2 regions of the Paenibacillus gansuensis genome follow, and region 2 is predicted to be linked to the other one. Evidence: riboswitches for the same ligand, from Rfam matches in the RefSeq annotation. Region 2 holds a riboswitch; the other holds the start of a gene.
The links. Region 2 has a riboswitch for thiamine pyrophosphate ahead of ACFSUF_RS07885 (ABC transporter substrate-binding protein). Riboswitches for the same ligand answer to the same signal wherever they lie in the genome.
Positions count from the first base shown of each region.

Region 1: linked by a shared signal. The riboswitch ahead of thiC (phosphomethylpyrimidine synthase ThiC) and the one ahead of ACFSUF_RS07885 (ABC transporter substrate-binding protein) in region 2 are both predicted to bind thiamine pyrophosphate.

Region 1 covers NZ_JBHUME010000002.1:310,919-314,332, forward strand. Annotated here, with positions in the region: gene ACFSUF_RS01650 (thiamine phosphate synthase) at 1-374, opposite strand, end outside; gene thiC (phosphomethylpyrimidine synthase ThiC) at 371-2,104, opposite strand; TPP riboswitch at 2,288-2,400, opposite strand; gene ACFSUF_RS01660 (ArsR/SmtB family transcription factor) at 2,642-2,977, shown strand; gene ACFSUF_RS01665 (SRPBCC domain-containing protein) at 3,042-3,414, shown strand, end outside.
Region 2 covers NZ_JBHUME010000007.1:19,990-23,403, reverse strand. Annotated here, with positions in the region: gene ACFSUF_RS07895 (ABC transporter permease) at 1-51, opposite strand, end outside; gene ACFSUF_RS07890 (thiamine-binding protein) at 53-343, opposite strand; gene ACFSUF_RS07885 (ABC transporter substrate-binding protein) at 372-1,385, opposite strand; TPP riboswitch at 1,504-1,613, opposite strand; gene ACFSUF_RS07880 (hypothetical protein) at 1,836-2,066, shown strand; gene asd (archaetidylserine decarboxylase) at 2,310-3,098, shown strand; gene ACFSUF_RS07870 (ATP-binding cassette domain-containing protein) at 3,329-3,414, shown strand, end outside.

The sequences.
Region 1 (3,414 bases), on a different contig from region 2:
CGGCCGTTCACGATGATCTTGGCGGCAGGCACGCCCGCCGCGATCATCAAACCCGCAAGCTCGCACAGCATAGCTGCGCCCGCTTGCGGTTCCCGCAGGTGGATCGCCGTCACGTCTCCGGCGATCTCTGCGGCAATACGAATCAGCCGATCCCACGGCTGCTTCCCGTCGGACACCACATGCAACTCCGCAAGGCCGGATGTGGACCTAGGTGTTGCCTCCGCTTCCAACCTCGTTTCTCCCCGTTCCTGCGAGTCCTTCTTCCGCAAGTCTCGTTCCTGCAAGTCCGGTCCCTTCAAGTGCTGTTCCCGCGAATCACTTTCCTGCGAGTCCCCCTCCGCCTCCCTGCTGCTTAACCAGACCACCCCGCTCACCCCCGGCTCCCCGTATACTCTTCCGCCTTCTCCCGCATACCGCGCTCGAAGGCCTCGCCGTCCTCCAATCCGTGCTGCTTTGCATACTCCCTGATATCCTGCGTAATTCGCATCGAACAAAACTTAGGCCCGCACATCGAGCAAAAATGCGCCGTCTTCGCACCTTCGGCAGGCAGCGTCTCGTCGTGATAGGACATCGCGCGTTCCGGATCGAGCGACAAGTTGAACTGGTCGCGCCAGCGGAATTCGAACCGCGCTTTAGACAGCGCGTCGTCCCGTTCCTGCGCTCCCGGATGGCCTTTGGCCAAATCAGCGGCGTGTGCGGCGATCTTGTAAGTGACGACGCCTTCCCTTACATCCTCTTTGTTCGGCAGACCCAGATGCTCTTTCGGGGTGACATAGCACAGCATGGAAGTTCCGAAGGAACCGATCATCGCAGCGCCGATGGCCGAAGTGATATGATCGTAGCCCGGCGCGATGTCGGTCGTCAGCGGGCCCAGCGTGTAAAACGGGGCTTCCTTGCAGATGTCCGCCTGCAGGTCCATATTCTCCTTGATTTTGTGCATCGGGACATGGCCCGGCCCCTCCACCATCAGCTGGACGTCGTGCCGCCAGGCGATGTCCGTCAACTCCCCCAGCGTCTGCAGCTCCGCGAACTGCGCCTCGTCATTGGCATCGGCGATCGATCCCGGCCGCAGCCCGTCACCTAACGAGAATGCGATATCGTAAGCTTTCATAATTTCGCAGATTTCCTCAAAATGCGTATACAAAAAATTCTCCTTATGATGAGCCAGGCACCAGGACGCCATGATCGAACCGCCGCGGGACACGATGCCCGTCAAGCGCTTGGCCGTCATCGGTATGTACCGCAGAAGGACACCCGCATGAATCGTAAAATAATCCACACCCTGCTCCGCCTGCTCAATCAGCGTGTCCCGGTAAATTTCCCAAGTCAGCTCTTCCGCCTTCCCGCCTACCTTTTCCAGAGCCTGATACAACGGAACCGTCCCTACAGGAACAGGGCTGTTCCGGAGAATCCACTCGCGGGTAGTATGTATGTTCCGCCCCGTCGACAAATCCATAATGGTGTCCGCGCCCCAGCGGACCGCCCAGGTCATCTTCTCCACTTCCTCCTCGATCGAAGAGGTGACGGCGGAATTTCCGATATTCGCATTGATTTTCACCAAAAAGTGCTTCCCAATCACCATCGGCTCGCTCTCCGGGTGATTCACGTTGTTCGGCAGAATCGCCCGTCCTCTGGCAATTTCGCTGCGGACAAATTCAGGATCGACCTGCTCCCGGATCGCGGCAAACTCCATTTCCGGCGTAATGATCCCGCGTCGGGCATAATGTATTTGAGTGACGTTCCCCCCCGCCTTGGCCCTGAATGGCCTCCTTCTGTTCGAAGGAAACACATCCGCCGCATCCCCTACTTTGCCTGCCGCAAGCCCATTGTCTTCCGGTTTCACTGTACGGCCTTCATACTCTTCTACATCCCCGCGGGACCGGATCCATTCATACCTGCCTGCCGGCAAGCCTTTGCGAATGTCCGCTTGATACGCATCATCCGTGTAGGGGCCGCTCGTATCATATACTCGAACAGGCAAGTTCTCCTCTTCTGCATCAGCCAGCCGGGTCGGGCTCAGCCGAATCTCCCTCATCGGCACCCGAACTGTCTCCGTTTCCCCTTCCACATACACTTTCCGGCTTGCCGGAAACGGCTGAATCAGCCTATTATTCTCTCCGCTCCCGCCGATTACCGCTTCTTCTCCCTTTTTGGACACAGCAAAAAACCTCCTTCTCATGATTCCGCACATGCATGCGGACGGTACATAGATAGAGGTCCACCCTTGGTTTCGATCAACGCAACAAAACAGAAAAAGACCGCAAGCATAAACAAGCGGTCCCGTAGTCACGTTCTCTAGGCTTCATTCCTCCGCTGGCATTATCCAGTTCAGGTATAACGGTCGAGCGCCGTATCAGCACTCCTCTCAGCCCGGTTCTCCGAGCCCCCGTGAAACATATTCAATTCATCCCAAGAATACAGGAACAGAGAAAATTTGTAAACTGTCTTTTGAAAAATAGGCCTAATTCACTGTTTCCCCAAACGTCCTACGTATCTAGCGACTTCCTTAATTTAGCGGGGCCATGCGGAAAACAGACGACCGGATGAATTACGAAATGGGATTAGCGGAAAAAACAACCAAATATTCCTTGACAGGAATATTCCCTTTAATGTATATTTGTATCAGAGAGGAGCAGTTGCTATGGGCGTGAAATTAACAACTTTGAGCGCACTCGCCGAGCCCAACCGGTATCAGATCGTTGAATTGCTTCGGGAGGGGCCTCTGACCGTAGGCGAAATTGCCGAACGTCTGGGGCTGCAGCAACCGCAGGTTTCCAAACATCTTCGCGTACTGAATGAATCCGGGTTGGTGGAAGTGCAGCCCAGTGCAAATAAGCGATTTTATAAGCTGAGCCCGAAACCGTTCCTGGAGATGGAAGAATGGATCACTTCGTTCCGCAGCCTTTGGGAGGACCGGTTCAACCGGCTGGACGATTATTTGCGCGAATTGCAAGGAAAGAATGGGGACTCGAAATAAAGGCCTTCGGTCCAGTGTCCCCGGAATTTGCATTCATCTACTACTTTATTGGAGGTAATGAACAATGTCCCAAGCAAATGCAGCAAATCAAATGGTGTCCCGTGTGGAAGGCAATGATCTGATTCTGGAGCGTGTATTTGACGCCCCCCGTGAACTGGTGTTTCAGGCTTTCTCGAAAGAAGAACATCTGAAGCATTGGTGGGGACCTCGAGGATGGATTCTCAGCGTATGCCGCGTGGACTTCCGTCCCGGCGGAACCTGGCACTATTGCATGAAGTGTATGGATGAGAATCAGGGGGATTTCTACGGCATGGAATCTTGGGGTATTGCAACTTACCACGAAATCGACGAACCGAACAGAATCGTTTATTCCGATTCTTTCTCCGATGCCGATGGAAACATTGTGGAAGGGATGCCTACATCCATCACGACCATGG
Region 2 (3,414 bases):
GGCGATCCCGGCCAGGGCGGACCATAAAGGCCGATTGCGGTGTCCGTTCATGTTATCTGTATTTCTCCGTCAACTTGTCCATGGATGCTCCGTCCGGCTTATGCAGGATTTTGATCTGCGAAATGATGCTCGGACATTCTGCTTCCACCATCGCATCGTTCATGTCCTTTACAATGTCCAGCAGCTGCGGAAGTTCGCCTTCCATCGTCGTTTCCAGCGCATTCACCTGATGCTTTACGCCGGAACGCTGAATGATTTCAATCGCACGGTCCACATAAGGAATCACGTCGCCGCCCCCGGGAACGCTCGGTATGATTTGTATACTTAACAGCGTAGTAGCCATAGTAGGATTCATCTCCTTAAGTTATCTATTATTTTGAAGGCAAGAAGTCATTGGTAAACGCGGATTCCGCATCAAGCTGCTTCTCCATCAGCTTGTTCTCATACATCCATTCCGCATAGCCCTTCCACACTTCCAGCTTCTGCTCGCCCCATCGGGGAGCGTCGTCCTGATATTTCGGGCTCAGCCATTTCTGGGAAGCCCGGACAAGGTCCGCGTTCAAATCCGGAACGGCCTTGATCAGCAGCTCGGCAGCCTCGGAAGGATGATCTATCGCATACTGATATCCCTTCGCGGTCGCCGCCATAAATGTTTTGACAAGTTCGGACTGTTCTTTGACATGCTTCTCGTTTGTGATGAGAACCGGTGTATAGTAATCCAGTTTCTTCGAATACTTGTTCAAATAAACCATATCGATCTTTTCTCCGCGGAGCTCCGCTTCCACACCGGTCCATGCATAATAGATCCAGGCAAAATCTATATCTTTCTTGGTCATGGTAAAAAAGTCAGCATCGCCCGCGTTCACGATTTTTACTTTCTTCACATCGGCATTCTCCGTGCGCATCAAAGAGTCGATCACCGCTTCTTCTGCTGGAGAACCCCAGCCTCCGTAAGTTTTGCCTTCAAAATCCTTCGGCGTCTTGATGTTCAGCGCAGCCGGAGCGGCAAAGCCTGAGGTGTTATGCTGTATGACAGCCGCCAGCGAAACGATGGGCACATTCTGCATCCGCGCCAGCGTCACGCCTTCCTGATAGCTTACCCCGAAGTCTGCGCTGCCCGTGGCAACCATCTGATCGGCGCCGCTCTGGCCCGGCTGAATGATCTCCACATTTAATCCCAGCTCTTTATAGTAACCTAAGTCCCGGGCCGCATAGAGTCCGGTGTGATTCGTGTTAGGCGTCCAGTCGAGCACCACTTTTACATCGGTAAGCTTAGCCGGAGCCGCAGCATTGCCCGTCTCCTCTTTCTTCGCTGTGCCGCATCCCGCAAGCAGCAAAGCTGCAGCCACGAGAATTGCAGATGTTTGCCGCATCCATTTGTTCATAACCTTCATCTCCCCATATATGTTTGTTGATCATGGAAATGAGAGATTCGCCCGCTCAGACAACAAAAAAGACCCCAAGGATCTCCATCTGCGGTCTAATAGGACGGTACGCCAAACGGCGGTGTACCGTGAAATTCTCTCCGCTGGCATTATCCAGTTCAGATTGACGGTCAGCGGCAGGCGGCCGCACTCTCAGCCCGACTTCATCGAGCTCCCGTATTTCCATATTCAGTTCGTTACAAGGATACAATGAAACGGTGTACCCGTCAATCCCGTGCTAAGAGTAAAGTATATTCTCATTTACAAAAACTTCATTGTAGAAATCTGACATTCTACTAACAAACAGTTACCAATACCAAACTTTTGTGTTACATTATAATTTAGAAATATATAGAAAATATTAGGAGATGGACGACAGACCTCATTTTCATTTAGGTCAGGAGCGTGTTCATGGACGTATTGAAGCAGATTAAATCCGATTTGCTGAAAGTGACGACTGAATTAATTTCTCCCTGCAGCTATTGTACTCTCATCTCTACTGATCCCGAATCCAAAGCTCCCATCCAGTGCACCAAGTTTTCCGGGTCCTCGTATCCGATTAACGTCAATGCTGCTGCCTGCCTTTCGTGCAGAGAATATGAGAAACCGCAGAGCCGTTCTCATCCGCGCCATGCCTCTTAGATAGTAGTTCCATAGAAATATGCTGCTAAGAATGAAGGCCTATGCAGGCCTTTTTTTCTTTGCCTTGCCATGGTTTTCAGGTCTGCGGGCGGATGCTTTCCGGCACGGTATCCATTGATTTGTCCCTGAAATTATGTCAAGATGAGATAAACCTCTGTAGAGGTCAAACCCCTTATATTTATGCATTTTCATGTGGTAAGTAAATAGATGGATTGAAAGAGAAGGAACAGGTGAACGAAGACCATGATGAAATCTGCAATGCGAATGTTAACCGAACTCTCTTCGCGCAAGTTTATTTCCAGAATCACCGGTTCATTTGCCGCCTCGCGTGCCAGCCGGAAACTGATTCCCCGCTTCGCTAAAATTTACGGTATCCGCCTGGAAGACGCGGAGAAAGCCGTCCATGAATATCAATCGCTGAATGAATTTTTTACGCGCCGTCTGAAGCCGGGACTCCGGCCGATTACTGAAGATACATCCGCATTGGTCAGCCCGGTCGACGCGCTGATTACCGGAATGGGAGCCATTCAGGACGGTACGATCCTGAATGTGAAGGGGCAGGATTATACGCTCGAAGAGCTGCTCCACTACTCACCTAGACAAGAAAACTACAAGCACGGCTTCTACTATGTGCTTTACCTGAGCCCGACGGATTATCATCGGATCCATACGCCGGTTGGCGGCGAGATCGTAGAAACGGAACACATTCCCGGCAAAGTATATCCGGTGAATGATTTCGGCCTGAGGCACATGCCCCGGGTGCTGAGCCGCAATGAGAGGCTGATCTCGTATATCCGGCATGCAGGCGGCGAAGTAGCGGTAGTCAAGGTCGGTGCCATGAACGTCAGCAGCATTAAATTTACCGATGAGACTGTGAAATCATTACACAAGGGCCAGGAATTAGCCTACTTCCAGTTCGGATCAACCGTCGTGTTATTGATGGAAGACGATACGTTTGCCCCAAGGGAAGATCTCAAGGTAGGAAGCAGAGTGAATATGGGTGAGGCACTAGGTTTACTGCTTGCTGACTAACTGAATTGTCGGATGGGAGAACGGCCTTAGGGCCGTTTGTTTTTTTTCCGGCGAGTCCCACTCTGCCGCATCTCCGACGGATCAGTTGTGAAAGAAACTATCCGCATACGCATTCAGGGCATCTCTTCACGAATAGGCGGCCCGGTTGTCCCAACCCGGTCGGTACATGCTATAATGAGTACATCTAAACTGTAAGCGTAACCGTTTTGGTTCCGAGGGAGAATGATTCGATGATAATCCGTAACTTGACGAAAGAGATCCAGCATCAGCCGATACTTACCAAAATCAGCCTTGAAATTAATGAAGGTGAATTCGT